DNA from 3 places in the Steroidobacter sp. genome. Region 2 is predicted to be linked to each of the others. Evidence: riboswitches for the same ligand, from Rfam matches in the RefSeq annotation. Region 2 holds a riboswitch; each other region holds the start of a gene.
The links. A riboswitch is a leader RNA that binds a small molecule or an ion and turns the genes downstream of it on or off. The one in region 2 is predicted to bind cyclic di-GMP.

Region 1: linked by a shared signal. The riboswitch ahead of VGD45_RS16960 (hypothetical protein) and the one ahead of VGD45_RS24695 (M23 family metallopeptidase) in region 2 are both predicted to bind cyclic di-GMP.
Region 3: linked by a shared signal. The riboswitch ahead of VGD45_RS20970 (hypothetical protein) and the one ahead of VGD45_RS24695 (M23 family metallopeptidase) in region 2 are both predicted to bind cyclic di-GMP.

The regions. Positions count from the first base shown of each region.
Region 1 covers NZ_DASWTF010000033.1:331,183-341,042, reverse strand. Annotated here, with positions in the region: gene VGD45_RS16980 (helix-turn-helix domain-containing protein) at 1-650, opposite strand, end outside; gene VGD45_RS16975 (DUF899 domain-containing protein) at 744-1,520, shown strand; gene VGD45_RS16970 (DUF2182 domain-containing protein) at 1,558-2,349, shown strand; gene rraA (ribonuclease E activity regulator RraA) at 2,359-2,841, opposite strand; gene VGD45_RS16960 (hypothetical protein) at 2,940-5,078, opposite strand; cyclic di-GMP riboswitch class I at 5,254-5,340, opposite strand; gene VGD45_RS16955 (hypothetical protein) at 5,500-5,835, opposite strand; gene VGD45_RS16950 (hypothetical protein) at 6,081-6,380, opposite strand; gene VGD45_RS16945 (hypothetical protein) at 6,561-6,953, shown strand; gene VGD45_RS16940 (circularly permuted type 2 ATP-grasp protein) at 7,199-8,614, shown strand; gene VGD45_RS16935 (alpha-E domain-containing protein) at 8,757-9,704, shown strand; gene VGD45_RS16930 (transglutaminase family protein) at 9,758-9,860, shown strand, end outside.
Region 2 covers NZ_DASWTF010000039.1:66,782-76,641, reverse strand. Annotated here, with positions in the region: partial or broken gene secA (preprotein translocase subunit SecA) at 1-1,553, opposite strand, end outside; gene VGD45_RS24695 (M23 family metallopeptidase) at 1,698-2,618, opposite strand; cyclic di-GMP riboswitch class I at 2,801-2,907, opposite strand; gene VGD45_RS24690 (DciA family protein) at 2,975-3,301, shown strand; gene lpxC (UDP-3-O-acyl-N-acetylglucosamine deacetylase) at 3,328-4,245, opposite strand; gene ftsZ (cell division protein FtsZ) at 4,493-5,677, opposite strand; gene ftsA (cell division protein FtsA) at 5,814-7,049, opposite strand; gene VGD45_RS24670 (cell division protein FtsQ/DivIB) at 7,042-7,866, opposite strand; gene VGD45_RS24665 (D-alanine--D-alanine ligase) at 7,863-8,846, opposite strand; gene murB (UDP-N-acetylmuramate dehydrogenase) at 8,839-9,741, opposite strand; gene murC (UDP-N-acetylmuramate--L-alanine ligase) at 9,738-9,860, opposite strand, start outside.
Region 3 covers NZ_DASWTF010000036.1:283,145-293,004, reverse strand. Annotated here, with positions in the region: gene VGD45_RS21000 (biopolymer transporter ExbD) at 1-74, opposite strand, end outside; gene VGD45_RS20995 (MotA/TolQ/ExbB proton channel family protein) at 84-782, opposite strand; gene VGD45_RS20990 (hypothetical protein) at 838-1,134, opposite strand; gene VGD45_RS20985 (tetratricopeptide repeat protein) at 1,145-1,813, opposite strand; gene VGD45_RS20980 (tetratricopeptide repeat protein) at 1,797-4,856, opposite strand; gene VGD45_RS20975 (tetratricopeptide repeat protein) at 4,856-6,742, opposite strand; gene VGD45_RS20970 (hypothetical protein) at 6,748-7,275, opposite strand; cyclic di-GMP riboswitch class I at 7,485-7,576, opposite strand; gene VGD45_RS20965 (bifunctional protein-serine/threonine kinase/phosphatase) at 7,795-9,528, opposite strand; gene VGD45_RS20960 (formate/nitrite transporter family protein) at 9,537-9,860, opposite strand, start outside.

The DNA of each region.
Region 1 (9,860 bases), on a different contig from region 2:
TCCACTTCATTTAGTAACAGAAGGCGCTCTTCGCCCTGTTTCATCAGACGTGCAGCTGGCGTCTTCAACGCCAGATACGCGCCTTCCACTTCCGCCACCAGCGCGGGAATGGCTGCTCGATAGGCCGCTTGCCTGGCTCGATCGAGCGCATCGTGAGCTGCTTTCGTGCGAAGACGGCGCATCGCAATGCCTGCGACGACCAGTTCGTGAGCGGCTCGCAACGCGGGCGGGAAGGTGGCGGGATCGAATTCCGTCAACGTTCGTTCTGCTTCGTCGATGCGCCCGATCAGAAGAAGGCGTCGCATCGACAGGTATCGCGCGTGGGCGGCGTTTGCAAAGTCGCCATGCTCTTCGAGCGTCGCGCGAGCTGCGTCGAGCGCTTTCGGCGGCCAGCCCAGATCGCGCATGGCGAATGCAATTTCAGCCTCGGCGACCACACATCTAGCCTTGGCTACAGATTCCTTCGGGCTGAAAGCGCGCGCGGCGCTTCGCACCAGCGCTTTGGCTCGAACAAAGTCTCCTAACTGCGCCATTGCTATGCCTCGCAACGCCAGCGCCGGCGCGTCGTCGCGCAAGGCGACGCGCTTCAAGGCGCCCAGCGGATCGCCCGCCGCGAGCGCGCGTGCGGCAGCTGTGATCATCGAGTCCATCGGAATCCCGCCAAATTTGTCACTCCCTAGGTGCGATTGCCCGGCCCTAATCTAACTCACGAACGATGCGGACATCGCACAGGAGACCGGATTATGACCTCACATACGACTGGAACACGCGACCAATGGCTGGCGGCTCGGCTCGATCTGCTCAAGGCGGAAAAGGAGCACACGCGCCGCGCCGATGAACTTGCGCAGCGACGTCAGGCGCTGCCTTGGGTGCGCGTCGAGAAGCACTACCGATTCGACACCGATGAGGGCCTCGCCACGCTGGCGGACCTGTTCAGAGGCCGCTCGCAACTGCTGGTTTATCACTTCATGTTCGGGCCGGATTACAAGGCAGGCTGCGTGTCCTGCTCGGCCGTCGCGGACGGATTCGCAGGTAACGTTACTCACCTGGCCAACCACGACGTAACGCTCGCTGCCGTATCACGCGCGCCGCTGGCGAAGCTGCAGGCGTACAAGCGGCGGACGGGATGGACGTTCCCGTGGGCTTCTTCGCACGGCGGCGATTTCAACTTCGACTTCAATGTTTCGTTCACGGAAGAGCAGCAGCGCACAGGCGCCATCGAATACAACTACGCAGTTGGTGAGCACGCCATGGACGCGGCGACGCAGGTGCCGCCTCCGGTTTCCGATAACGCGATCATGTGCGGCACCGATGTCGCCACTTACGCGCGCGATCGGCCGGGCCTGAGCGCGTTCGTGCTCGAGGATGGCGTTGTCTATCACACGTACTCCACTTACGCGCGAGGACTGGACGGCTTGTGGGGCATGTTCCAGTGGCTCGATCGCGCGCCCAAGGGGCGGAACGAGCAGAACGTCTGGTGGCGGCGTCGTGACGAGTACGCTCAGGCCGGTGCGCGCTGAGCTTTGGTAGATGGAACGAGCGCAGGAGATTTCACGCATGGCTACCGAACAAGTTTCGCAGCGGGTTTTCTTCTGCGTCTCGGCATTGTTCTTCGTGACGAGCGCGGTTGTGACATTCGTCTGGTGCTCGTCCATGTCGGCAATGAGCGGGATGCCCATGCCCGGCGGCTGGACCATGTCCATGGCATGGATGCGAATGCCCGGACAAACATGGGCTGGCGCAGCTCTGTCGTTCGTGGCGATGTGGGCGGTGATGATGGTGGCGATGATGCTGCCATCGTTGCTTCCCATGCTGTTGCGGTATCGACGGGCCGTGAGTGCGGACGGCCAAGTGCCTCTTGGCCGTCTCACTGCACTGGTTGCTGCGGGATATTTCTTCGTCTGGACCTTGGTCGGAGCGGCTGCCTTTCCGTTGGGCGTCTCGCTCGCCGCGCTCGAGATGCAACTACCCGCTCTGGCTCGCGGCGTGCCGATCGCTGTCGGCATCGTCGTCGTCATCTCCGGCGCGCTTCAGTTCACCGCCTGGAAAGCTCATCACCTCGCTTGCTGCCGCGGCGCATCGCTATGCAAGCCCATTGTTTCATCCACATCGCGCGGCGCCTGGCAGCACGGCCTCCGCCTCGGCCTTCACTGCAGCTACTGCTGCGCCGGCCTCACCGCCATCCTTCTCGTCATCGGCGTCATGGACATCCGCGCCATGGCCATCGTCGCCATCGCCATCACCCTCGAACGCCTCGCGCCCGCCGCCCAACACGTCGCTCGCGCAATCGGCGCTGTCACCATCTGCGCAGGAATGTCTCTAATCGCCCGCGCGGTTGGGCTCGCGTGATCTGCTTGTTTACCCGATCAACGAGCGGCGCGCGACGATGACGCCGTCTTCGTCGGCATACAGCCAGTCGCCGGGGCGGAAGGAGATGCCGCCGAAGCGGACGGGGAGGTCGCGCTGGCCTTCGCCGCGTTTGTCGGTTTTGAGAGGGTGAGTGCCGAGGGCTTTGACGCCGATGGGCATGTCGGCCATGGCGGCGGAGTCGCGGATGCAACCGTAGACGACGATGCCACTCCAGCCGTTGTCCACCGCCTTCTTGGCTAAGAGATCGCCGACGACGGCGCGGCGCATGGAGCCGCCGGCATCGATGACGAGTACGCGGCCGTTACCGGCTTCGGCGGTGAGCTCGCGGACGAGAGAGTTGTCTTCGAAGCATTTGATGGTGGCGATCTGCCCGCCGAATTGCAGCTGACCGCCGAAGTCGCCGAACAGAGGTTCGCAGACTTCCAGCTCGTCGCTGAATTGATCGCAGAGATCGGCGGTTCTGATGTCCACGGCGGCGTCCCGAGTTGAATCAAGACGCCGAAGTTTGCCGGACAGGGAAGAATCGGGCCAGTCGCCGCCTCGTCGGCAGGCGCCGCGCCGCGAATTTCTTACTTCTTCTTGCCGAGCAGCCGAGACAACAACGAGTTGTTCTGCGGCAGCTTCCGAATGCCACTCTCGGACAGCTCGACTTCGCGGGCCTCTTCGAGCAGCTCTTCAGCCAAGCTCTTCTTCAGGGACTTGTGCTTCCCGGTCGGATCGGACCGCTTGGTCGCAGGGCTCGCGGACTTGGCCGCGACCTTGGTGTCCAGCGCTTTATGAACGCCGGTGCCGTTCAGCTTGAACGCACCCGTGGCATTGGCTTTGAACGCGCCAGTCGCGTTGGGCTTGAAAGCTCCAGTGGCGCCAGGCTTGAACGTGCCAGTGGCGGAGCTCAGCGCGCCCGTGGCGTTCGGGCGGAAGGCACCCGTCGCATTCGGACGGAAAGCGCCCGTCGCCGAAGGATCCACTTCCATCGTGACCGTCGGCACCACCGGCGCGCGATTGGCGCGGGCGTTGTTCAGCTCGACGACGTTGTTCTTCGGCTCTTCCGGATCGGCGCGACGCGGCTGAGGCGCATCCTTGAAGCGCGCCTGCTCGGCGACGCTGATACGCAGCACCGACGGCGAGGCGAAGAATGTTTTCAGATAGCCAGCGACCGCCTCGGCGGACACAGCTTCCTTGAAGAAGCCCAGCCGCAGCGAATGCACGATCTTGCCGCTGCCGGCGGTGGCAACGGAGTAGAGGCTATAGGCCTCGAAGATATCGAGGTGCGGCATGGTGTCGAGGTTCACCGGCTGCTCGGACGCGGCCAGCTGAATCGCAAACCACTTTTCCTGTGCGCCGTCGTTCAGCTCTTCCGTCGTCAGCGCGCGGATGGTCTGCGTGCTGTCGAGGTTGGGATGCTTTAGGGACGACTCGCGAACCGGCGCGGGCGGCACCGGCTTCAACATCGGAGCAGCAGGCTTGGCCGCAGCCGGCGCCGCTGGCTTTGCCACGGGCGGCTCGGGCTTCTTGGCCACGGGCGCGGCGGGCTTGGCCGCGGGTTTCGCAGGAGCACCCTTCTTTGCCGCCGCGGCCGGAGGCTGCTGAGCAGCGGGCGTTGCCGGCGCGTCGTCATAGAGATCCAGCTCGAACGCGTCGACTTCTTCGATGCGGACGCCCTTGCCAACGTGATACGGCTCGTTCGGCGCAGCGTTCGATTTCTGCGCGCTGGCCGGCGTGGGCGCGGGATCGGAGAACGTCAAGGCGGGCACGCGCACGCTGGCTGCCGTATCGAGCTTCGGCGGCACGGCCTGGGGCGCGGGCGGCGTGACAGGTTTGGCCGCCACAGGCGCGGGCGGCGTGGCAGGTTTAGCCGCCACAGGTGCGGGCGTGGCCGCTTTCGAGACCTTGAGCTTGGTCGTGTCGAGCGCCGCGAACTTGCCGCTTAACAGACCGACAGCCAGCGGCTCCTTGGCCGGGGCTGGCGTGAGCGTCGGCGCGGGCTCGTCGTCCCAGCTCATCTCGTCGAGGCCGACGGCCTCGGTCAACGCTTTGATCTTCGGCAAAGACGCGGACGTGACCGCGGCTTTGGTTTCTTCGTCCGGCTCCCACGTCATTTCGACGATTTCTTCGACAGGAGCCTTGACGGCAGCCTTCGCGGGTTGGCTCGGCTTCGGTGTGGGGGCGGGCGCTTTGGCAGCAGCAGCGGGCTTGGCCACGGCAGGCTGGACGGCAGGCTGTGCCGCCGGGGCCGGAGCGGGTTTAGCAGCGACAGGAGCAGGAGCGGCCTTAGGCGCAGGAGCCGCAGCAACAGGAGCAGGCGCGGGCGTGTTGACGACAGCAACAGCGGGACGCGGAGCGGGAGCGGGGGCGGAACGTTCAGGCAGATAACCGCGCGCAAAGCGACGGTCTTCATCGCCGAGGCTGGTGGTGAACGCAGTCGGATACTGCTGGCGAACGACGGTGAGTACGCGTTCAGCATGCGCTTCGTTAGTGAAGAAGCCGAGGCGCAGACGATGGCGCGTGCGTCCGTCCTCGACGCGCGCGACCTGATAAAGCTTGTAGTTCTCGAGACCGGGCATGTTTCTTCCGGTCGTCGACACCGGCGCGATCGACGCGCACAGGTTGATGACAAACAGCTGCGTGCCCGGGCTCCCATTCGGGGGCACGAGCGGCGGCTGTGAGCTGTCCGGCTCTACGTAAACCTTGCTGGTGTTGTCGTCCACTGTTCTTCCCCAACCCGTTTCGCTGCCGTAACACCGCCCGCTTGCGGTGGACGCAGCTTCGCTGACGGAGACATTTCGACGGGGAAGTGAGCGCGCGTATGCGCATGGCGCTCGTGCACGGCGGTTTCGCTGTTTTCTTGTGTGGCGAAACCGTTGCCGCCGTCGTAAGCGGCCCCGTGGCAACCCCGCTGTCTTAGGAAATGAATCCGTTAGACCGGAAGCTTTGCGTCCTCGCCTTTCGGCGAGTTTGCCCAGGAATCTCGACTAGGAACGGCTTCGATAATCGGCACGCCTAAGCCATAAGTCAAGCAGTCCGGTCGCTTTCAGCAGACATGTGTATTTGGCGACAGGTAACGGGCTGCCATGGCGTTGAGGTTATGTCTCATCCGGTCAATTTTCTGGCGGTATCCAGACTGTTTTGTTACACCGCCATGCGCGTCCAGGCTTCCTTGCTCGCGCTGGCCGGCTCGCCCGCCATGATGCGCGGCGCCAGCTGAGAAACGATGTGCACCTGGGCGGCATCGGACAAACCGAGCGCTCGCAGGGCGCCCTCCAAACCTTCGATCAGCTGCCGCCGCTCGTTCTCGTTCGGGCAGCTGTCCCGCGCCAGCGCGGCGAGCTCGTCGCCCACGCTTTCCAGTGTTTCGGCGATCGAGGGCGCGAACTCGCTCAGGTCGCCACGCAGCCGCGCGGCGAATCGAAACGAGTTGTATGCGCACACGTACGCGCGATGTCTGAGCTTCAAGTTCTTCAACATTCCCACCGCATCGGTCTCCCGCACGAGGTCACGGGAGAAAGTGTGAAGGGCGACACGCTTCGCGCGGTGTGCGCTGGATCGCAAAACGCGGTCGCATTCCGCTGTTGCATTTACGCCGCGTTACAGATCAAGCACGTACGCGCGAACTATTTTTTGCTGCAAAAAATTAATGCGCGCAGCGTTGACAATGAGCCACTAACGTGGTGTCGAGTGCGGCGTTTCGTTTACTCGCAAGCAGCGCGTGATTAAGCGCGCCCGACGTTCCGATCGGTCGGCGAATGGAAATATTCGCTTTCTTCGGCGAACTGGCGCATCAGCTTGCGCAGTTCCTCGATGCGGCCCTGCGCGGTGCTGATGGGCTGGCACTCTTCGCACTCCGGATCCGAGCACGGCTGACGCGAGTACAGCCAGTACTGCACGGCGCCCGCCAGCAGACCGTCGGCGATGTCCCAGATGTCGGCCTTGTCGTCCGTGTCGGCGATCCGGTTGCCCAGGTCCACGGCTTTGCCGAAGGCTTCGCTGAAGGGGTTGTCGGTTTCCTGCATGGCATTGCTCGGGCCGGGGGCCCGTTGCTCTCATTAAAGATGACCCCATTGTACCGGCGTTGGAGGCGCTGACGAATACTGTCACTGCCTTGAAGACGGCGGCCCTGGCTGGTCTACTGTCATAAGGCAACGCCATTTACGAAGCCCGCCGCAAGCGGGCGAATTCATTAGAGGTTTCACATGGCCGACGATCGTAATCAGGACCCGCAGATGGACGCCGACGCGCTGTATCAGGAGGACAATTTCACCGACCGGCGCGTCGGCGCAATTCGTCGCCTGTCTCCGGTGCGCGCGGACGGCTCGGCCGACCCCACCCGCCCGGTGCTGTTCATCGGCCAGGCCGAGATCATGACCAACATGGGCCCCGTGCCCATCAACTTCGAGATCGAAGGCCCCACTCTGGCCGAGGCGGTCAAGGGCTTCGCGCCGGCGGCGCAGGCGGCGATCGAGCGCACGGTCCAGCAGATCCAGGAAATGCGCCGTCAGCAGGCCTCGCAGCTGGTGGTGCCGCAGGGACCGGTGCCGGGAATCACCGGCGGTGGGCGCGGCGGCGGCAAGATCCAGATGCCGTAAATCGACGATCAGGGTGATGGGGAAAGCCGCCCCATCATCGTGCGCGAGGCCGGCCGTGCAGGCCTCGCGTTGGTGCATGATGGATGGCCTCTGTCTTGGCCTGCCCTTGAATCACGCAAAATCTCAGGCCCCTTCCGACTGGCACGTTTTTCGCTCCATCGCCTGACATCAAGCTCGAGCCGCGCGGCATCGTCGCCCGGGCTCGCCCGCCGAAATGACTCGGCCGGGTCACAACAGAGGTCCGGATGTCGGCGAGCCCGTACGATGAAATGCATGCCGGCGACGGCCAGGTACGCGAGCATTACAAGACCTTCGCTTCCTGGCTGGCGCGCACTCCGACCGAACGCGTCGCTCACAAACGTGCCGAGGCCGACACGTTGTTTCATCGCGTCGGCATCACCTTCGCCGTGTACGGCGAGGAAGCGGGCACCGAGCGGCTGATTCCTTTCGATATCGTTCCTCGCATCATCCCAGCGGCCGAATGGAAACATCTGGCTGCGGGATTGAAGCAGCGCGTGCGCGCGCTCAATGCCTTCATCAACGATATTTATCACTCGCAGGAGATCCTGCAGGCAGGGCGGATTCCGGCCGAGCAGGTGCTTTGTAACGGTCAGTATCGGCCGGAGATGCAGGGCATCGACGTGCCGGGCTCCATCTATGCGCACATCGCGGGCGTGGATGTGGTGCGCGCGGGCGCGGGTGAGTTCTATGTTCTAGAAGATAATCTACGAGTGCCGTCCGGTGTGTCGTACATGCTGGAAGACCGGCGCATGATGATGCGATTGTTTCCCGAGCTGTTCGCGCTGCATTCGGTGGCGCCGGTCGAGCACTACCCCGATCTGCTGCTGGAGAATCTGCGAAGCGTCGCGCCCTCGGGCGTGAACGATCCAACTGTCGTGCTGCTCACGCCCGGCGCTTACAACAGCGCGTATTTCGAACACGCCTTTCTGGCGCAGCAGATGGGTATCGAACTGGTCGAGGGGCAGGATCTGTTCGTCGACGACGAGTTCGTCTACATGCGCACCACTCGCGGCCCGCAGCGGGTCGACGTGATCTATCGTCGCATCGACGATGATTTTTTGGATCCGCTGGTGTTTCGGCCGGATTCCATGCTGGGGATTCCCGGCCTGCTTGCGGCGTACCGCGCGGGACGAGTGACCATCGCGAATGCGATCGGCACGGGGGTGGCGGATGACAAATCCATTTATCCCTATGTGCCGGAGATGGTCCGCTTCTATCTCGGCGAAGAGCCGCTGTTGTCGAACGTGCCGACGTTTGTTTTGCGTCGGAAAGAAGATTTGGACTACACGCTGGCGCACCTTGGCGAGCTCGTCGTCAAGGAAGTTCATGGCGCTGGCGGTTACGGCATGCTGATCGGCCCGGCCGCGAGCAGCGCGGAACTAGCCGCCTTCCGCCAACGCATCCTACGCTCACCGGAGAAGTACATCGCCCAGCCGACGTTGGCGCTATCGGCCTGTCCCACGTTCGTCGAAGCTGGCATTGCGCCGAGGCACATCGACCTGCGACCGTTCGTGTTGTCCGGCCGCGAAGTCACCTTGGTTCCCGGCGGCCTGACTCGCGTCGCGATCAGAGAAGGCTCGCTGGTCGTGAATTCGTCGCAGGGTGGTGGGACGAAGGATACGTGGGTGCTGGAGCGATGAGCTCGCGCATAACGCCGCCAGTGGGTTTTATCTCCCCTTCGGGGAATGAGGAGAGGATCGGGTTTCCGGTCAGGGCCGTTTCCCCCGAAGAGGGAAACAAAAAAATCTTCTCTGGGCGAGGGAGCCCGCAGGGCGTACGAGCATGCTGAGCCGCACGGCCGATCATTTGTACTGGATGGCGCGCTACACCGAGCGCGCCGAGAATCTGGCTCGCATGCTCGACGTGAACTCCCGCATGTCCCTGCTCCCGCAGGGCGCGGAGATTCTCGAGCAAGGCTGGGTAGCAACGCTAACCATCATCGGTCTGATGGACGCGTTCCGTCAGCGCTATGACGCAGTCACTTCGTCGAACGTCATCGCCTTCATGGCCTTCGATCGCGACAACCCGCTGAGCATCTACAGCTGCCTGCGCGGTGCTCGCGAAAACGCGCGCGCAGTGCGCGGTACGCTCACATCGGAAATCTGGGAAACATTGAACGCGACGTGGTTGGAAATGCGCGTGGCCGGACTTCGGTCTTCGAATGAAGCCGAAGTGGGCAATTTCTTCGAGTGGGTGAAGTACCGCGCGCATGTGGCCCGCGGAGTCATCCAGGGCACGATGTTGCGTGACGAAGCGTGGCACTTCACCTGGCTGGGCACCTACCTGGAACGCGCCGACAGCACCGCCCGCATTCTCGATGTGAAGTACCACCTGCTGCTTCCTCGCGGCGAGCAGGCAGGCGGCGCCGCTGACTACTACCAGTGGAGCGCGCTGTTGCATTCCGTGTCGGCGTTCGAGATTTATCGACGCGTCTATCGCGATCTGATCACGCCTCGACGCGTCGCCGAGTTGCTGGTATTGCGCGATGATATGCCGCGTTCGTTGCGACGATGCATGTCCCAAGTTCACATGCATCTGCAATCAGTGCGGAATTCGCAGTCGTCGGAAACCGAGAGACGCGCCGGCGAGTTGCAGGCATCGCTGCACTTCGGTCGCATCGATAGCGTTTTCGAAATGGGGCTTCACGAATACCTCGTTCGTTTCCTAGGCCAGGTGCGAGATCTGGGTGACCGCGTGTCCCGTGACTTCCTGGTGTCGGCGGCGGATTGAACTATATTCAAGCATTCCCGGCGAAGCCGGGAATGCCCTGTTGGTGAAACGACATGCATCTGCATATCCGACACGAAACGTTCTATCGCTACGGCGAGCCCGTCAAACGCAGCGTGCAGAATCTGCGCCTGACCCCTCGTCGCGATCCGATGCAAC
Region 2 (9,860 bases):
TGCAATTCGACTTCGAGATTGCCGCCGAGCACGATGTCGGTGCCGCGGCCGGCCATGTTGGTGGCGATGGTCACAGCGCCGGGCCGACCTGCCTGCGCGACGATCATGGCCTCGCGCTCGTGCTGTTTGGCGTTCAGCACCTGGTGCGGAATCTTTTCTTTTTCGAGCAGCTTGGACAGCAGCTCGGAAGTTTCGATGGACGTCGTGCCGACCAGCGCGGGCTGGCCGCGCGTCACGCAGTCGCGGATGTCTTCGATGATGGCTTCGAACTTGTCCTTCTGCGTGAGATACACGAAGTCGGGATGGTCCTTGCGCACCATCGGCCGGTTGGTGGGAATGACCACCACTTCCAGGCCGTAGATCGACTGGAATTCGAATGCTTCGGTATCGGCCGTGCCGGTCATGCCGGCCAGCTTCGAATACATGCGGAAGTAGTTCTGGAAGGTGATGGACGCGACGGTCTGGTTCTCTTCGCGAACCCGCACGCGCTCCTTGGCCTCGATGGCCTGATGCAAACCATCGGACCAGCGGCGGCCCGGCATGGTGCGGCCGGTGAACTCGTCGACGATGACCACTTCGCCGTTGCGGACGATGTATTCGACATCGCGGTGATACAACGCATGCGCGCGCAGCGCCGCGTTCAAGTGATGCATGATGCGGATGTTGGCCGCGTCGTACAGGCTCTCGCCCGGCTGTAACAAACCGGCTTCGGCGATCAGCTGCTCGGCATGCTCGTGGCCGGCGTCGGACAGATGGACCTGGCGCGTTTTTTCGTCCGCCCAGTAGTCGCCCTCGCCTTCCTCGCTTTCCTGCCGCTTCAGCCTCGGCGCCAGCTCGTTGATCCTCAGATACAGCTCGGTGCTTTCTTCGGCCGGGCCGGAGATGATCAGCGGTGTGCGGGCTTCGTCGATCAGGATGGAGTCCACTTCATCGACGATGGCGTACGTGAGCGCACGCTGCACGCGGTCCTCCAGGCGGAACGCGAGATTGTCACGCAGATAGTCGAAGCCGAACTCGTTGTTGGTGCCGTAAGTGATGTCGCAGGCGTAGGCGGCGCGCTTTTCTTCCGAGCTCTGGCCGCTCTTGATCACACCGACAGTCAGGCCGAGGAAGCGGTAAACCCTGCCCATCCACTCCGCGTCACGCGAAGCCAGGTATTCGTTGACCGTGACCACGTGCACGCCCTTGGCGGGCAGCGCGTTCAGATAAGCCGCAAGAGTCGCGACCAGCGTCTTGCCTTCGCCGGTGCGCATTTCGGCGATCTTCCCTTGATGCAGCGCCGAGCCACCGATGAGCTGCACGTCGAAGTGCCGCATGCCCAGCACGCGGCGCGCGGCTTCGCGAGTGGCCGCAAAAGCTTGGGGTGCAATGTCATCGAGCGTCTTGCCCTGCTCGAGCAGCTGACGGAACTCGCCCGTCTTGGCCTGCAATTGCTCGTCGGACAAGGCCCGGAAGGACTCTTCCAGGGCGTTGGTCTTGTCGACGATCCGTGAATAGCCGTTCAAAAGCCGCTGATTGCGACTGCCGAACAGCTGGGTCAGCCAATTCGCCACGCTGAAACTCCGGGGTGGGGCGTTTGGAAAAGCCCGTTATTGTACACGCGCGCCCGGCGACTCTAATTAAGGTCTCGCCATTGAACGCCAGGCCGCGGGAGGCTTGGGGGCGTCCCGCCCCAAAACAAGCCAGGTAGGCGTTTTTTAGCGGCGGACGAACGTCATCGGATCCACGGCACGGCCCTGCTTGAGCACTTCGAAGTGCAGGTGCGGGCCGGTGGAGCGGCCGGTGGACCCCATCAGGGCGATGGGCTGGCCTTTCTGGACGGTGTCGCCGACCTGCACCAGCGCCTTCTGATTGTGCGCATAGCGGGTGACGTAGCCGTTGCCGTGATTGATCTCGACCGTCCGGCCGTAGCCGAAGCGGTCCTTGGAATAGGTGACCACACCCGAAGCGACCGCCACGACCTGCGAACCGGCCGGGCCGGCGAAATCGATGCCACGGTGATAGGCGTTGCGGCCGGTGAACGGATCGGCGCGATAGCCGAAGTGTGAGGAAATCCAGCCCTGCAGCACGGGCCGGCCGTCCGGCACCACCTGGCGGCTCAGGTTGCGTGTGGAAATCATGCTTTCCAGCACGCTCAGCTGGCGCTCGCGGTCGCGGATCTGGTTGTTCAGGTTGTCGAGCATGGCGGTGAGCTCGGGCGCGGCGACAGTGGCGCTTTCCACCAGGCCCTCGGGACCGCCGACGGCGGGCTCGCTATCGAAATTGAACTCGCCCTTGTCCAGGTTGGCCATTTCGGTGAGCCGGCGGCCCAGGGCGTCGAGCCGGATCACATGAGCATTCATCTGGCCGACGCGGCTGGTGAGCGCATCGAGCCGTTCCTGCACGTCGCGCCGGGCGTTGGCGATTTCGAGCCGCTGTTGCTCGAGCTTGCCGCCCCACTCGGTCACCTGCGCGGCCGGGTTGCTCATCAAGCCGCTGCGACCCAGCTGGATGCCGGCGAACAGCACGCCGCTCAGCACCAACACCACGGCCGCAATCGTCACCGTCATCGCCAACGGACGGCCAAGCTCGAACTGATGAGCCTTGCCGAAGCGCTTGGAGAACACGATGACGTTCATTGGATCACTACCTTCTCTCTTTCGCGCCCTAAACAGCCGACTTCCGCCAGCGGCACGACAATACGTTCACCCCCGCCTTGAACCTGCACGCTTCCAGCGACAAGGTTCGCGACGACTAAAGCCATTGGCCTGGCTCGAGCAGAACTGCGGTGGACGTAGAACCGAATATTCGTGTTGTACATCCTGGCAACCCCGCTATCGTGGCGCGGCCCGCATCACTCGCGTGCCCTGCTGCCGTAGACCGGTGGCTTTGCGTCCCCGCCTTTCGACGGGTTTGCCCTTAACAGTGGCTGGAATATGCATAACGCAACGTACAAAGATCAAGCGCCTGTCGCCCAGAATGTGGCTTTCAGGGTATGACTGATCGTTTCAAGCCGCTGGGCGAAACAGTTGGCCCGTTATTCGCGCAGCTGGAACAACGCGTCGCCGCGCATATCGAGCTCACCGACCGGATCCGGGCCGCGCTCACCGGGCCCGAAAAAGATCATGTCGTGTCAGCGAGTTGCCGCGGCGACACCCTCGTCGTGCTGGCGGATTCGGCAGCCTGGTGCCCACAGATTCGATATGCCCAGGCCCGGTTGTTGGAAGTGTTAAATAGTTCCGTTTCGGCCGATAGCGAGAAACAGGTCACAAAAGTAAAAGTTCGCGTTGGCAGGAAGCCGCGCGACTTATCTCAGCTCTGAGGAGGTTTTACGCGCTGAACGGCCGATCAGGCCGATACCATCGCAGCGGCGGGGACGTACGAAATCGGCGAGTCCTTGACGTCGTCGAACGTCACCGGCTCCCAAGCATTAGGCGAGTTGATCAACTTGCGCACCAATTGATTGTTGAGCGCGTGGCCGGATTTGTGGCCGCTGAATTCGCCGATCAGGCTCTTGCCGAGCAGGTACAGATCGCCGATGGCGTCGAGGATCTTGTGCTTCACGAACTCGTCTTCGTAGCGCAGGCCGTCCTCGTTGAGCACGCGGTACTCATCGAGCACGATGGCGTTGTCCATGGTGCCGCCCAGCGCCAGGTTCTTGGAGCGCATGTATTCCAGATCGCGCATGAAGCCGAACGTGCGCGCGCGGCTGATCTCCTTCAAATAGGACGTCGTGGAAAAATCCATCGACGCGGTCTGCGAGCGCTTTTTGAAGACCGGGTGGTTGAACTCGATCTCCATGTTGACCTTGAAACCGTTGTAGGGGTCGAAGCGAGCCCACTTGTCTCCGTCGCGCACTTCCAGCGGCGACAGGATGCGCACGAAACGTTTCGGCGCGGGCTGCTCCTCGATGCCGGCCGACTGCAGCAGGAACACGAACGGGCCGGCGCTGCCGTCCATGATGGGGACTTCTTCGGCGGACAGGTCCACATAGGCATTGTCGAGCCCGAGCCCGGCAAATGCCGACAGCAGATGCTCCACGGTGGATACCCGTACATCGCCGTTGAACAGGGACGTGCCGAGCATGGTGTCGCCGACGTTTTCGGCGTACGCGCGCACGTCCACCGGCTCGTTGAGGTCGGTGCGACGGAACACAACGCCGGTGTCTACCGGCGCCGGTCGCAGCACCATCAGCACTTTTTTCCCGGAGTGGAGGCCGACGCCGGTCGCGCGGATGGTGTTCTTGAGGGTACGTTGTCGCAACATGAGGGGTTCCAGGCGGCGCAGACCCTAACACTGCCAGCAAGTCAACGGCAAGCCTCTGACTTGCCGTTACTTTTGCTTACATCGAAAAAGGGCCCAACCGCTCTACTAGATGAATCGACTTGCCAGTCTACGGCGAAGTTCCAGGCGCACCATGCATGTTCCCTATGTAGCCCATAGAGACCCCAATACCGAAAAGTGGCCGGAAACGCCGCTTATCAGCAGCCGCGCTTCATCGCTTCGTTCCCCATCAATCGGCCTGCCGGCGCAAAAACGCCGGAATATCCAGCATCGACGTGTCCTCCGCCGTCAGACCATCGCCCACCGCGCGGCGAGCCTGGCCCGCATGCGGATCGCGCTGGTTGCGGATGTAGGTCGGCACGTGCAGGTCGTCCAGCGTCGGCACGCTGCCGCGGCGGCCACCAGGAATCGCCGTCATACGGCGCGTATCCTGTTGCGGCTGCTGCACGTGTGCGCTCGGACGGCCGATGCCGGTAGCGACCACGGTCACGCGGATTTCTTCGCGCATTTCCGGATCGATCACGCAGCCCACCACCACGTTCGCGTCCTCGGAAGCGTACTGCTTCACGGTGTCGCCGACGATGCTGAACTCGCTGGTGCGCAAGTCCATGCCGGCCGTGACGTTGATCAGCAGGCCATGAGCGCCCTGCAAATTCACATCTTCCAGCAGCGGGCTGGAAACAGCGGCTTCAGCAGCTTCGCGCGCACGGTTTTCACCGCGAGACACGCCCGTGCCCATCATCGCCATGCCGGTTTCAGCCATCACGGTGCGCACGTCGGCGAAGTCGACGTTGATCATGCCGGGACGGGTGATCAGCTCGGCGATGCCCTGCACCGCGCCCTGCAGCACCTGGTTGGCCGCCTTGAACGCATCTAGCAGCGTCACGTCGCCGCCCAGCACGGTCAGCAGCTTCTGGTTCGGAATGGTGATCAGCGAGTCGACGTGCTTGCTCAGCTCGGCGATGCCGCGCTCAGCGGAGCCATGCCGCTTGCTGCCTTCCATCTCGAACGGCCGGGTCACCACGGCGACCGTCAGGATGCCCAGTTCCTTCGCGACCTGCGCCACGACCGGAGCCGCGCCCGTGCCGGTGCCACCGCCCATGCCGGCGGTGATGAACAGCATGTCCGAGCCTTCGATCATTTCGATGATGCGATCGCGATCTTCCATCGCGGCCTGACGGCCGACTTCCGGATCCGCGCCCGCACCGAGGCCCTTGGTGATGTTGCAGCCGATCTGCAGACCGACTTTCACCTTGGAATGTTTCAACGCCTGCGCGTCGGTGTTGATGCAAATGAAATCCACGCCTTCGATACCGGCCTGGATCATGTGAGCGACCGCGTTTCCGCCGCCGCCGCCGACGCCAATCACTTTGATGACTGCGCCCTGGTTTTCTGTATCAGCTAGTACAAACATCGTTAGTCCCCTCAATGTCAGCGAGACAAAGCAAATTTCAACTTGAGCCGCGGCCGGTTCAGAGGCCCGCCGCGCTCACCACCTTCCCCAACGATCCCCGTTTTTGTGTCCGTTCCATGGCATCTCGTCTCGGTCATCAAAAATTTCCTTGAAACCAAGCTTTCATGCGATCCCAGGCGCCACTGACGTTGCCGCTCAACGGCAACTCCCGACGCCCGCGCAGATAATTCTCCCGGCCGTACAGCAGCAGGCCGACGCCGGTGGAATGGATCGGATTGCTCACCACATCCACGAGACCCGTGATGTGTTGCGGAATCCCCAGGCGCACCGGCATGTGAAACACTTCTTCGGCGAGCTCGACCGCGCCTTCCATCTTCGCGCTGCCGCCGGTGAGCACGACGCCCGCGGCGATCACTTCCTCGAAGCCGGAACGGCGCAGCTCTTCGCGCACCAAAGCAAACAATTCTTCGTACCGAGGCTCGACCACTTCGGCGAGCGTCTGTCTCGCCAGCCGGCGCGGCGGACGATCGCCCACGCTCGGCACTTCGATGGTCTCGTCCGAGTTCGCGAGCTGCGACAACGCGCAGGCGAACTTCATCTTGATCTCCTCGGCGTGATGCGTCGGGGTGCGCAGGCTGACCGCGATGTCGTTGGTCACCTGATCGCCCGCGATCGGAATCACCGCGGTGTGACGGATCGCGCCACCCGAGAACACCGCGAGATCGGTCGTGCCGCCGCCGATATCCACCAGGCACACGCCCAGCTCCTTCTCATCGTCGGCAAGCACCGAGTACGCCGAGGCGAGCTGCTCGAGCACGATGTCTTCGACCGACAAGCCACAACGCTGCACGCACTTCACGATGTTCTGCGCGGCGCTATCCGCACCAGTGACGATGTGCACCTTCGCTTCCAGTCGCACGCCCGACATGCCGATGGGCTCGCGAATGCCTTCCTGGCTGTCGATCAAAAACTCCTGCGGCAGGATGTGCAGGATCTTCTGGTCGGCCGGAATGGCGACGGCGCGCGCCGCGTCGATCACGCGATCGACGTCCTCGGACGTCACTTCTTTGTTCCGAATCGCAACGATGCCGTGCGAATTCAAGCTGCGCACGTGGCTGCCGGCGATGCCGGCATACACCGAATGAATCTCGCAGCCGGCCATCAACTCCGCTTCCTCCACTGCGCGCTGAATCGACTGCACCGTCGATTCGATGTTCACGACCACGCCGCGCTTCAGGCCGCGCGAAGGATGCGAGCCCAAGCCCACCACTTCGATGCGACCTTCGTGATTCACCTCGCCGACGATGGCGACCACCTTGGAGGTGCCGATGTCGAGGCCGACGATCAAGTTACGGTCATTCTTCCTAGCCATCGGCTCGAGCTTCCTCGGCGTCGCGGGCGACGCGGGTAGGGACGTTCCAGCCGACTGCGAAGCCATTGCTGTAACGTAGATCTACATAACTAACTTCAGCTGCGCGCGCCGCCACCACGGGGCTCGCCACAGCGATAAATCTTTCCAAACGGGCGGGCACGTCCTGCCGGCCGAGCCGCACGATGACGTCGTTGCCCAAGGTCAACTGCCAGGCGCCGCGCGCATCCAGCTCGACTTTGGTCAGCCGCATTCCCACACCCAGCAGACGTGGATACGAGTCGAGATACAGCTTCGCGACCTGCGCTTCCGTGCCCGGCGGGCCCACGAGTTGCGGCAACTCCTGCGGAATGTGTCGCGCATCGTTCAAGAACAGTTCGCCCCGTGTGTTCATCAACCCAGACTCGCCCCAGCGCGCCGCCGCCACGTGCTCGGTGATGAACACGCGCACGCCATTCGGCCATTTGCGTTCGACGCGCGCGCGATCCACCCAAGGGATCGTTTCCAATGCCGCGCGTAATGCGTCCAGATCGACGGAAAGGAAGCCCGAGCCACGAAACGGCGCCACCACTTCTTCTATTTGCAACGGCGCGACGCGCTGAAATTGCCCGCCCACTTCCACTTTGCCAATCGGCCGATCGAACGAGACCACCAGGCCCCACGTCATCACGCCGAGCCCGACCATCAATGCGACCACGCCAAGCACGGGACGCAAGCCGCCGTCGGTCAACCACGTGACCAACGGCTGCAGGCGTGCGAAGAGGTCGAGCTGACCCTCGCCCGCCGGCTTGCGACGATTGCGCTTGCGTGTGCCCATCATGAGCGGGGTGCTCCTTGAGTGTCGCGCGGCAGACTCGTTTCCAGCACGCGCCACACCAACTCGTCGAACTCGATACCGAGCGCCTTCGCCGCCTTCGGCACCAGCGAATGGCTGGTCATGCCCGGCGCCGTGTTCACTTCCAGCAAATAGAACTTGCCGCTGGCGCGATCGCGCATCACGTCGACGCGCCCCCAGCCATAGCAACCGGCGGTGCGGAATGCTTCCAACGCGAGCGCACGAATTTCATCTTCCGCAGCGCCTTGCAGGCCGGGGCAGATGTACTGCGTGTCCTCGGCTTTGTACTTGGCGTGATAGTCGTAATACTCGCCTGCCGGCACGATGCGAATGCTCGGCAACGCCGTGTCGCCGAGCACGCCGACGGTCAGCTCGTCACCCACGACCAACTGTTCCATCAGCATCTCGCCCTGATACTGCGCAGCCAGAGCGACAGCCTTCGGCAGATCGGCTTCCTTGAACACGCGAGTGACACCGACGCTGGACCCTTCGCACGATGGCTTCACGATCACCGGCAGACCGAGATCGCGCGCGGCCTTCTCCACATCGCTATTCCGAGCCAGACGCGCGTAGCGCGGCGTCGGCAACCCGAGTGACAGCCACACTTGTTTGGTGCGGATCTTGTCCATCGTCAGGGCCGAGCCGAGCACGTCAGAGCCCGTGTACGGAATGCCGAACGCGTCGAGCAAACCTTGCAGGATGCCGTCTTCGCCGCCGCCGGCGTGACCGTGCAGGATGTTGAACACGCGCTGGCAGCGCTTGTTCACCAACTCGTCGACCAGCGCCTTGATGCCGTCGACCTTGTACGCATCGACGCCCTGACGCTTCAGCGCGTCCAGACAATTGCTGCCGCTGTCCAGCGACACTTCGCGCTCGGACGAGGTGCCGCCCATCAACACGGCGACGCGACCGAAGTCACGCGCGTTGCTGACACGCCTCGGTCCGATCTTGTTTGTTTCAGCCATGACTCACCTCGCCCACGATGCGCACCTCTGTGTTGAGTCGCACACCGTGCTTTTGTTCCACCGTCTGTTGCACGTGACGGATCAACTGCTCGATGTCTGCAGCCGTCGCTGTGCCGTCGTTGACGATGAAGTTCGCGTGCATCTCGGACACTCGCGCGCCGCCGATGCGAAAACCTTTCAACCCGGACGCTTCGATCAAGCGAGCGGCGTGATTGCCCGGCGGATTGGTGAACACCGAGCCGCACGACCACTCTTGAATCGGCTGCGTCGCCTTGCGTTTCGCGAGCAGCTGACGAATGTCGTCGTTGCTCACGCCGGGACGCAGCTCGAAGCGCAGCAGCGCGCCCAGAAACCATTCGTCGTTCGGGCCAGACACGTGCCGATACCCGATCGTGTAGTCGGATGCGGGACGCTCACGGCGCACACCGTTGCGATCGATCACGGCAACCGAGACAACGTGATTCCAGGTTTCCCCGCCGAATGCGCCCGCGTTCATCGCCAATGCACCACCGAGCGTGCCGGGAATGCCAGCAAAGAACTCCGCAGGACCGAGGCCCCACTTGATGCATTGCTTGGCGAGCTTCGCGCACGCGACGCCGCTGCCGCACCACACCTCGTTGTCACTGCGACGTTCGAGCTCATCGAAGATGCCGTGCGTCTCGATCACCGCGCCGCGAATGCCGCCGTCGCGCACCAGCAGATTGCTTCCCAGACCCACCCACATCACGTGCGTGCCTGGCTCCAGGCTCTGCAGGAAGCCGGACACGTCGGTCACGTCGAGCGGCGAGAAAAACAAATCCGCCGGGCCGCCCACGTGCCACGACGTGTGCTTCGACATCGGTTCGTTGCGCTTCACGCGCGCTTCGAAATCGGGCGGCAGGGACAACGCGTTCACGGCTGCCTCCGCTCGGCGGATAACGTCGTCAACGCGCCCGCCAATTCGGGAGCCAGGCTGCCGATGCTGCCCGCGCCCATGGTCACGATCACATCGCCGTCACGCGCGATTTGAATCAG
Region 3 (9,860 bases), on a different contig from region 2:
CGCATTCGAGTCGTGTAACTCGACTGCATCAGCGGACCGTCGTAGGCGAACGAACGCGTGTAGTTGGACGGCATGATCGATCCTCAGGCCGCGGCCTTCGCGTGATCCTTCGGCAACTGAGCGAGCTCGAGGCGGTTCTGCATCCGGGCCGATTGCTTGTCGCCGACCAAGGTGAGGAACTTCATCGCTGCCGTTTCCAGGCTGCCGATCAGCTCGCCGGTCTTGGTTTGCAGGAACGCGTGGATGAACAGCACCGGCACCGCGACCATCAGACCGAAGGCGGTACAGTTCATGGCTTCGGAGATGCTGGCGGCGAGCAGGTTCGCCTTCTCCGCCGGATTCGCGGTCGCCACGGCCGTGAACGCGTGAATCAGACCGCTGACCGTGCCGAGCAGGCCGAGCAACGTGGCGAGATTCGCGAACGTGCCGAGATAGTGAGTGCGCTTCTCGAGCCTCGGAATCAGTTCCATCAGGTTCGTGCGCATCGCCTTCTCTACGTCATCGACGCGACGCACGGCGCCCTGCCGCGCCAAGCCAACAGCGAGCAGCTGCGAGACCGCTGTTTCGTCCTTCGCAGTCGCCTCACGCGCCTTGTCGAAGTCGCCCTCGGTCAGCACCGGCTCGATGCGATTCCACGCGGCCCGGTTCTTGATGGAAAGCCGGCTCAGCGTGACATAGCGTTCGATCGCGATCGCGGCCGCCAGCGCGGCGACGAGCAGGATCGGGTACATGAACGCGCCGCCCCGGGTAAAGAAATTCGCGATTGAATAGAAAATATCCACGGTGTTACGCCTCTTCAGTGACAAAGTTACGGAGTCGAATCGCGTCGCTGCGGATTCACTTCGAGTGGGCCCGAATCTGGTAGTAGCTCAGCTGCCGCATGAACACTTCCTTGTCCACGGGCTGCCGACCATCGTCGAGGGTCTTCGCGATGCCCAGCGTGTCGCCGAGCTGTGAGCTCTTCCAGGGAACGATCACGAGCGCCTTGGGCGCTTCCTGATTTCCCAGGATCGACATGCCCGACAGCGCTTTCGGGCCGGTATCTGCTTTCGCTGCGCTCGGCGCAGGCTCATCGGCTGCGAAGGCGGCTGCCGCGAGTAACGAGCACGCTGGAATCAGAAGTCTGCGCATCATGTGGTTTCTCCTAGCGCTTGGCTCTGGCATTCAAGTCGGCAAGCCACTTCGCCGTCTCGGGATCGTCGGGCGCTGCTTGTTGATAGGCGGTGTAGTGCTGGAGCGCACAGCCGAGATCCGCGAGATAAACATCGCAGAGAATCGCGAGATTGCGTTGTGCGAAATGGAAGCTCGGGAACAACTCGAGCGCCTTCTCGTAACTGGCGCGCGCTTCGTTGAACTTGCCTTTGCGCCGATACACCACGCCGAGCTCGTTGTAGGCGATGGGGTGACGTGGATTGAGCTGCACCGCCTTCTTCAAGCTTTCCTCGGCTTTGTCCAGATCGCCCGTGCGCGCGTAGGCCATGCCGAGATCGATGTAAATGGCGGTGACGTTGGGCGCGCTCTCGGTGATCTTGAGTAGGGATGCGATTCCCTGCTCGTACTGCTGCAGCTCCAGCATGCGAACAGCGCTTTCGTACTCCGCGCGAAGGTCCGCGCTCACGCGAACATCCTCGAGGATCGTGAAGCCAGTCGCGTCCTGTTGAATATCGACCCGTGCCACGGGCGCTGCTTTCGCCAGCCCCTTCTGCACAGGTTTGTCCTGCTTGGTCGGTGTCGAGCACGCGGCCACGAACATGGCCGCAAGCAGCACGAGGCGACGCCCTGCCTTGAAACACCTGTTAACGCCCGGTCGCATTGGGAACTCCTGCGGTGGCGGCGATTGCCGGTTCCGGCGGCGGCGCCGACGGCGTGCGGTAGGCATAGCGATCCAGCGAGCCCAGAAAACCGCTGCTCAACTCCGTCTTCGCATAGCGCGCGGGCATGAGCTGGGCGAGCTTGGCCAGGCTCTTTTCGATCCACTCGTTGTAAATGCCGGAGCGGATCAGCTCGAGATTCTTCTCGTGCACGCCGATGGCTTTTTCCTCGAAGGGAAACGCATTCTCTTCCAGCGCCAGCTCGTAATCCTGCAGCTGGCTCGCCTGCAGATCCTTTGGACGCTCCGACTCCACCAGCGATCGATTGAAGCCGTAGTACACCTCGGCCATGTAGAACGTCGCGGCGGCGGTCACTTCACCAACCTGATAATCCACCAGCGCGCTCAGCGACTTCATCGCGGCGTCCATGCGCTGCTGCTTCAGTTGCAAGCTCCGCTCGAACGGTTGCATCAGCTTCACGGACGCAAACTGCGCATAAAGCTGCTCGGCGAGCACGAGCGCCGAGCCCGCCGCCAGGGTGCGAGTCCGATTGGTTCGCTCCGCTCCGGCTGCGGCATCGATGCTCACGATCTGCTGCAGCTGTTCGTGATATCGCGCGATGTCGCTCGCATTCTTATAAAGCTCGGCGATCTTGAAGCGCGTCTCCACACCGAGATCGAGGGGTTTCGGAAACTCCTTTACGTACGCCAGATAAGCGGCGAGCGCCCGCTCGGTGTTCTTGCCTTGCTCATGCAAATCACCGGCGAGAAGCAGCGCCTCGCCGCGCAGCTCCGGCTTGTCGGCTTCGGTAGCGATGCGCTCGTATTCGCTCGCCGCACGGGCAACCTGCCCGCTCTGGCGGTACACGAAGGCGATCTGCTTGGTCGCTTCGCGATTCAGTTCGTGCTCTGGATACGTGCGCCGGAATGCATCGAGTACGTCGGCCGCGGCCGTCCAGTCTTCCAGTCGAATGAGAGCGGCGCCGGCGTCGTACTCGGCAGCCGCGCGAATCTTGGATGTCGGCGCCGCTTGTTTGATGCGCAGGAAGTGGTTCGCCGCCGTGCGGTAGTCCTGTGCGGTGTTGGCGGCTTCGCCTTGCTTGTAAATGGAAGCCGCCAGATTGTCGACGAGCGCCGCACGCTTCTCGTCGTTCTCCGGCGTGAGTTCCAGGACACGCGTATACGCGAGCTCCGCTTGCGGATACTCAGCGAGCTCGACCGATGCGTGAGCAGCGACCGTCCAGGCTGAACGCAGCACCGGCAGCTCGGCGGCCGGATAACGCTCGATCAACTTCTGCGCGGCGGCCAATGCCGGCTTGAAGTCTTTCAACTCATAGAGATCGTCGGCAGCCGCGCCCAACACCTTCGCCGCGTGCTCGTGCTGTGGGAATGTGTCCGCGAACTTGAGCGAGCTTGCGATCGTGTCGCGCTTGATCGTCGGCTGTGCAATCTCGTCAGCTGCCTTCAAGTTCTCACGATGCGCGAAGATGGCGGCATAGCCGGCCGCGGCAGCCTTTTCATGCGCTGGATAATCGTACGCCGTGCGCTCGTACTCTCTCGCCGCCTCGCCGAAGTTCTTTTCTTCGAGCAGCAGGTCGGCCAGCTGATAGTTGGTCGGCGGCGAGTCCGCATCCTTCGGGAAGGAAGCGAGGAACTCCCGATACCATTGCAAGGCTTCGCGATAGTTGGCCGGCTTCTCTTCGGACAGGTCCGCACGCTGATACTGCGCGTGATAGTGGTTGGCCAGGTCCTTGAGGTTGCTCTTCAAATAGCTGAGCACCTCCGGCGCTTCGTCGATGGCGAAGTGGCGCCAGTACTCGGCGTGCACCCCGTAGGTCTTCGCAAACTCCTTCTTCGAATCCAGCACCAGTTTCTGGAAGCCGCCCTTGGTGTAGATCTCGACCACGCGCATGCTGAAATGCGGCGAGGTCCGATGCAGCGGATACAGCCCGATGAATGCCTTGTACGCCGCGGCGGCATCGTGATAACGCAGCTTGGTGAGATAGAACTCGCCGAGGTTGCTATAGATGCGGTCCTCGTAGGTGCGGCTGCCATTCGTGGCGAAGTACTCGCCCACGACTTCGGAGCCGCCGAGATTCGAAAAGCTCAAGCTGATGACGCGGAACGTATCGGCTACCCGGCGCTCGTCGCCTTCCTCATGGCGCGCGTCGAAGTCATAACCGATGGAGACCTTGTGATCGAGCAGCGCAACGTATCTATGCAGAGCCTCGTCGTAGAACTCCTGCTTGTAGAGCGTCCAGCCGAGCTTGTAGAGCGCGAGTTCGTAATATTCCGAGCGAGCCCCGAGCGCGATAATGGCCTCGTAGGCCCCCTCGGCCTCTCGAAACTTTCTGCGGGTAAAGAAGTACTCCGCGCGCCGGAACTGGACTTCGTCGATGTACCGCGATTCCGGGTGCTCGGCGATGAGACGCTCCATGGTCTGCATCGCTTCCTCGGTGCGCCCGAGCTCGTCGTACGCACGGGACTTCTGATAGAGCACCTTGTCGTTGTGCTCGTAGGTCGGATATTCCGACAGTAGCTGATCGTAGAGTGCGATCGCTTCCAGAGGGCCGGAGGCTGCCTGCGTGTCCGTCGTTCCCGGAACGGACACAGGCTCCCGGCCGCCCGAAGCGAGCTGCGCCTGGCTGGTCGCGCGACGTTCGAACTCCTGTTGCGATTCGGAGAGGTCGGCGATGCCGGCGGCCTTGGGACGCTCGGCGCCCGTCGCAGCGAGCACCATGCGTTCCGGGGCCGGCTCGGGCGCCGCCAGCTCGACCATTTTTCCGTCGCCCAGAATGCCGAACTGCTTCTCGACCTTGAGGTCCGCCAGACGCCGCATCGCCTCGGGCGTCATCGCGGTCTTCGGCGTCTCTTCGAGATAACGCCGATAACTTTCCATGGCTCGATCCAGGCCCTGATCGACGTGCACATCGGCCGTGTCCGCCGGCACGTTGCGAAGCTCCGCCAGCGTTTGTTTGTCTGGAGCCGGCGCGCAGGCCGTGACCAACACGGGCGAAAGCATCAGTGCCACACGCAGAGGACGCATCAGTTCTGCCCTCCCGCATTGGCCTGCGCACGCGTGGCGCGGTCGTAGCTGTCGGCGACGGCGTAGCGCGCCTGGCTCTCATAGGACTCCAGGCGATCGCGACGAATGCCGAGCTCATTGATGGCAACCATCTCCAGCACACGACCTTGTCGCGCCATGACGAGCGTCACCTGCTGAAGCGACTCGCTGACGCGACGGCGCAGGCGTTTGATTGAATCGTCATAGCCGACGTAGCTATGCGTGGCCGCCTGCCGGGCGCGGACGAACGCCTGGTACTGCGCAGTCATCTTTGCGATATCCGAGTTGAGCTGCTCGAGGTGCTCGTACGCTTCGGTCAGGCGCTCGTGATATTGCGTGTTCAGATGCCACGTCAGGACGCCCTGCAGACGAGCCACGCGGCGCCGCTGGTGTTCGGTCTGGGCTTCCGGCATCGTCTCGAGGGCGCGCTCGATCTGATTCAGGCGCTCGTGGACGATTCTCTCGTCTGCGGTCGCGAGGTAATCCGGTCGCGGCGCCGTCAACATGCCGTGCAACCGCTTCTCGATGTTCTTGCGCTGTTCCTGACGCAGGCGGATCTGCGAGTCGAGCTCGCGAAACTTCGCGTCGACCTCCGGCAAGAGCGGCTCGTAATTGCGACGGCGCAGCTCGATGATGTCCTCGAATGCGGCGAAGCTGCGCTGCCAGGTCTCCAGCTTCTTGCGCACGTCCTCGAGATCCAGATAGTTCTGGAGCGAGGTCTGGAAGTCGTGCGAGGACATGAGCGACGCGAGGTAATACGTCTCTGGGGTGTCCGGCAGCGTGCGCAGACGAATGACCCAGTCCTTGTCCTGGCGGATCTCCTCGCGCACCAGCGCCTTCAAGAACTTGCCTTCACGGATGCTCCTGATGGAGGCATCCACGCGCTCGCCTTCTTTGCTGAATGTTTCGAGAGCTCGGCCATACATGAGCGCGGCGCGCCCGTTGATGTTCAATTTGCCGTAGGCGTACGGCAGCGCCAGCAAGGCTTCTTGCACGGCGCCGTCGGTCACATCGCGCTCGACGAGCCGGCTCCACGGCACGATCGCTCTGTCGTACTGCTCGGCCGACATGGCGGCCCAACCCGAACGCAGCAGCGCCTGATTCGAGAACGGACCTTCGAGCCGAACCCGATCGAACGAGAGCTGCGCGCGGTCGAAGCGATTCGATTCGAACAGCAAATCCCCGAGGATCAGGTTGGACTTGTCCTTGATGGATCGGACGGCTTCGTCCCGCGCCTGGATCTTGCCCGCTTTGTCCAGTTGCTCCAGCGCCGCATCGGCTCGCTGCCCCTGTAACAATGCGATGCCGAGGTTGTATTCGGCGAAGCCCGTCAGTCCATCGGCGCCCTGCAGCCGCTGCAGAACGCTTGCGGCATCCTCGGGACGGCCGCTCGCGAGATAAACGTTCGCGCGCAGAAACTCGACTTCATCCTTGATGGGGTCCGGCACGCGGCCTTGCATGCGATCGAGCGCATGCAGCGCTTCTTCCAATTGATCCTTCTGGAAGTGAATGCGCGCCAGGCGAAACGCCGCTTCGTTGCGGACCGCTTCATCGACCGCCCCTTCGAGGACCGCTTTGATCGCGCGGCCGGCCCGATGGTGCATCCGATAGTTGAGCTCGAAGTCGCCGACCGAAAACTCCGCCTCGCCGACATGAAAGTGCAAGGTGTCGAGCTGCGGCTCGTCGAGATCGCGATACTGGCCGAGCTCTGCATCGAGTCGTTCGAGCGCCTCGAGATACTGACCTTGGTGGGCGTAATACACGGCCTCGCCGAAGTGCAGATCCTTGAGATCGCCGCCGGAACACGGACTCACGGCGCACATCGCCGTCAGGCCGAGTCCGAGCGCATTGTGAGCTGCGCGACGCATGATGCTCACCAGTCTCCGACCTGGATGGCCTGGCCCGCGCCGGCGCCTGCGAGCGTGATGCCGACCAGCTTCGGTTCGATGCCCTTGTCGATCGTGAAGGTCTCGGTGCGCGAGTAGTCCTTGCCGCCGTCGAGCTTGCCCATCACGGAGATCTCGAGCTGATGCGATCCGGTCGCGATGTTGCCCGTGTAGATCCGCTGCACGCCGCCCTTCTGCAGCGCTTCGAGCTCTTTGTAGCTGTAGATGTAATGCGCGACGAGCTTGCCGTCGAGCTGGATCTGAACCGCATCGAGGCGCATCGAATCGTCCTTGGCCAGCGCGACGAACATCGCCACGTGCGTGTTGGAGGGATACAGCAGCTTCTCCTCCAGCCGCCGCAGCTCGGCATCGATGCTCAGGACATCGGACTTGATCTCCTGCACCTGCTCATCGAGGCCCTTCATCTGCGCGCGATAGCTGTCGTCGGCGGCGCAAACCGCGGCCGACAGACAGCACCAAGCGCTGAACATCACGGTCCAGAGAATCTTCTGCATGTTGGTTCGCCCGATGGGTGGCGGATTGAGATGGAAAACCGAGAGGGTTTCGGCTTCAGGCGCTGGGGAATGCGCGCATGTCACGTACCGACGGCAAAGCCGTGTCCGCGTTCGCGATCGAGTTCCAGCGAGTCATGAGCCACCTCCATTCAACCTTGGGCACGCAGGCGCATTGGGTTCGAGGCAGCCCGATTGGATCGGACGTCGACTCCGGCGGTCCCGCCGTCATGGAGCGCGCGAGGCGCTCTTTAGACCGGTGACTTTGCGTCGCCATCTTTCGATGGCTTTGCCCTTGACGTAATTCGCGTGAGAACTATTGCTCGTGGATGGAACGAACGGGTGTGACGTGTGTCTCACAATTCAGGAAAAATGTGACGCACTTCTCACTTTTCCGTGGGCACATTTAGTTCAACACGAACCGACTTCTCAGAAGGTTTCATCTTCTTGAGAACGTCACGTTGACTCGGCAACCGCGCGAGCGACGTCTTTGACAATAATGAAGGTTGCGTCAATCCGACGTCAGCGTGTGGCGAGCAGCACGACGATGACGATCGTCAGAAGCAGCGTCAGCGTCTTCCAAAACATCGTCGGATTGCGTTCCAGCAGCGGCGGCCGAGTCCTGCGCAGGTAAGCGTCGTTGGGATGACTCAGGTCGTAAATGAATTCGGATAACTCCTGATAGCGCTTATCGGGGTCCACGTGCGTAGCCTTCTTCAGCGTTTCATCGACCCAGACCGGAATGTCCCGCTCTTCATCGAGCAGCGAGCGATAGCTCAAGCGTTTTTGCTCGGCCTTGGCTCTGGACTTGGCGACTTCGGCGCCGAACGGCAGCCGGCCAGAAAGCATCTGGTAGGCGATGACGCCGAGGGAAAACAAATCCGAGCGTGACGAGCCCGCGTGGCCCAGAAAGTACTCCGGCGCCGTGTATTGCAGAGTTCCTTGCGGCAGATGATCGACCGTGGTCGTGTTCTCGACGATGCCGGCGACGCGTGTCGAGCCGAAATCCATGATCTTCACGGTGCCGGTGGCGTCGATCATGATGTTCTCGGGCCGCAGGTCCTGGTGCAGCATCTCCAGGCGATGAAACGCCTGCAGGCCTTTGGCGATTTGTTCCACGATGCCGCGCACACTGGCCAGCTTCGGCCTGGGATTGTCGATCATCCATTGCGTCAGCGTCTGGCCGTCGATGAACTCGGTGACGGTATAGAGGTAGTTTCTTTTCCGGGTCAGCGCGACGGCGCGAACCACGTGCGGACTATCGATACGACGCGCGATCCAGTCTTCCAGCAGAAATGGCTCCAGATAAGCAGGATCGCCGCGCAGATCCACGGATGGCGTCTTGATGACGACGGGTGCTTCGGCGCCCTCGGAAGTCACATCGAGCGCCAGATAAACATGGCTGCGACTGCTGATGTGGATATCGCGAATGATGCGATAGCCATCGAATAACATCCGTGGCGAGAGCTCCGGAGGTAACGGAAGTTCGCTGAGCTTGTGATGGATTTCGGTGGCCTCGGCCTCAGGCAACTCCTCGATACGAATCAGTTGGATGCTGAGGTTGTCCTCGCTGCCGCGCTCATAGGCTTCGGCGGCGATCACCTTTGCTACAGCGTCAAGATCGTCAGGTCGCTGCGCCAGCGCGTCGGTGATGAAACGCGCGCTGACGTGCTCATGGATGCCGTCGGTGGCAAGAATGAAATGATCGCCCTGCCCCACGCTCACCGCGCAATAATCGATTTCGAGCTGTGGATTGACTCCCAGCGCGCGGCCGAGATAACTCTTGTCTTGTGAGACCCACACCCGGTGATCTTCGGTCAGCTGCTCCAGAGACTGGTCACGCAGCCGGTAGATTCTCGAATCGCCGACATGAAAGATGTGTGCGGTCGTGGACTTCAGCACCAGTGCGCTCAAGGTGCACACGTAGCCGCGGTCCTGGTCGTAGCGGTATTGGCTCTGCCGCGTTTGGGCATAGAGCCACGAGTTGATTGCGGTGAGCACGCGCTGCGCGGAGTGTTTCACCGACCATGCAGGCGACGTGCAGTAATAGTCCTCCAGGAAGCCTTTGACGGCCGCCTCGCTCGCGATCTGACTGACGTTGCTGCTGCTCACACCGTCGGCCAATGCGACGGCGATGCCTTTGGCGGTCAGTTGCGGCTCGCCTGGAATGCAGGCGCCGTGAAAGTCCTGGTTGGTTTCCTTGCGACCCCGGCCTGAATGCTGCCCAAGGGAGATTTTCAATCCAGTGGGCAGCATGCGTCAGATCAAGCAGCGCGCGGGAATGCTTTCTTCTTCGCGCCCGTACGCAGATGCGTGGAATAGAGCGTCAGCCCGGTGAAGGCAAGACCGCCGATCAGGTTGCCGACGACCGTGGGCAACTCGTTCCAGACGATGTAATCCATGATCGAGAAGTTGCCGCCCATGATCAGCGCGGACGGAAACAGGAACATGTTGACCACAGAGTGCTCGAAGGTCATTGCGAAGAACACCATGATGGGCATCCACATGGCAATGACCTTGCCGCCCACGGAAGTGGAAATCATCGCGCCGACCACGCCGGTGGAGACCATCCAGTTGCACAGCACGCC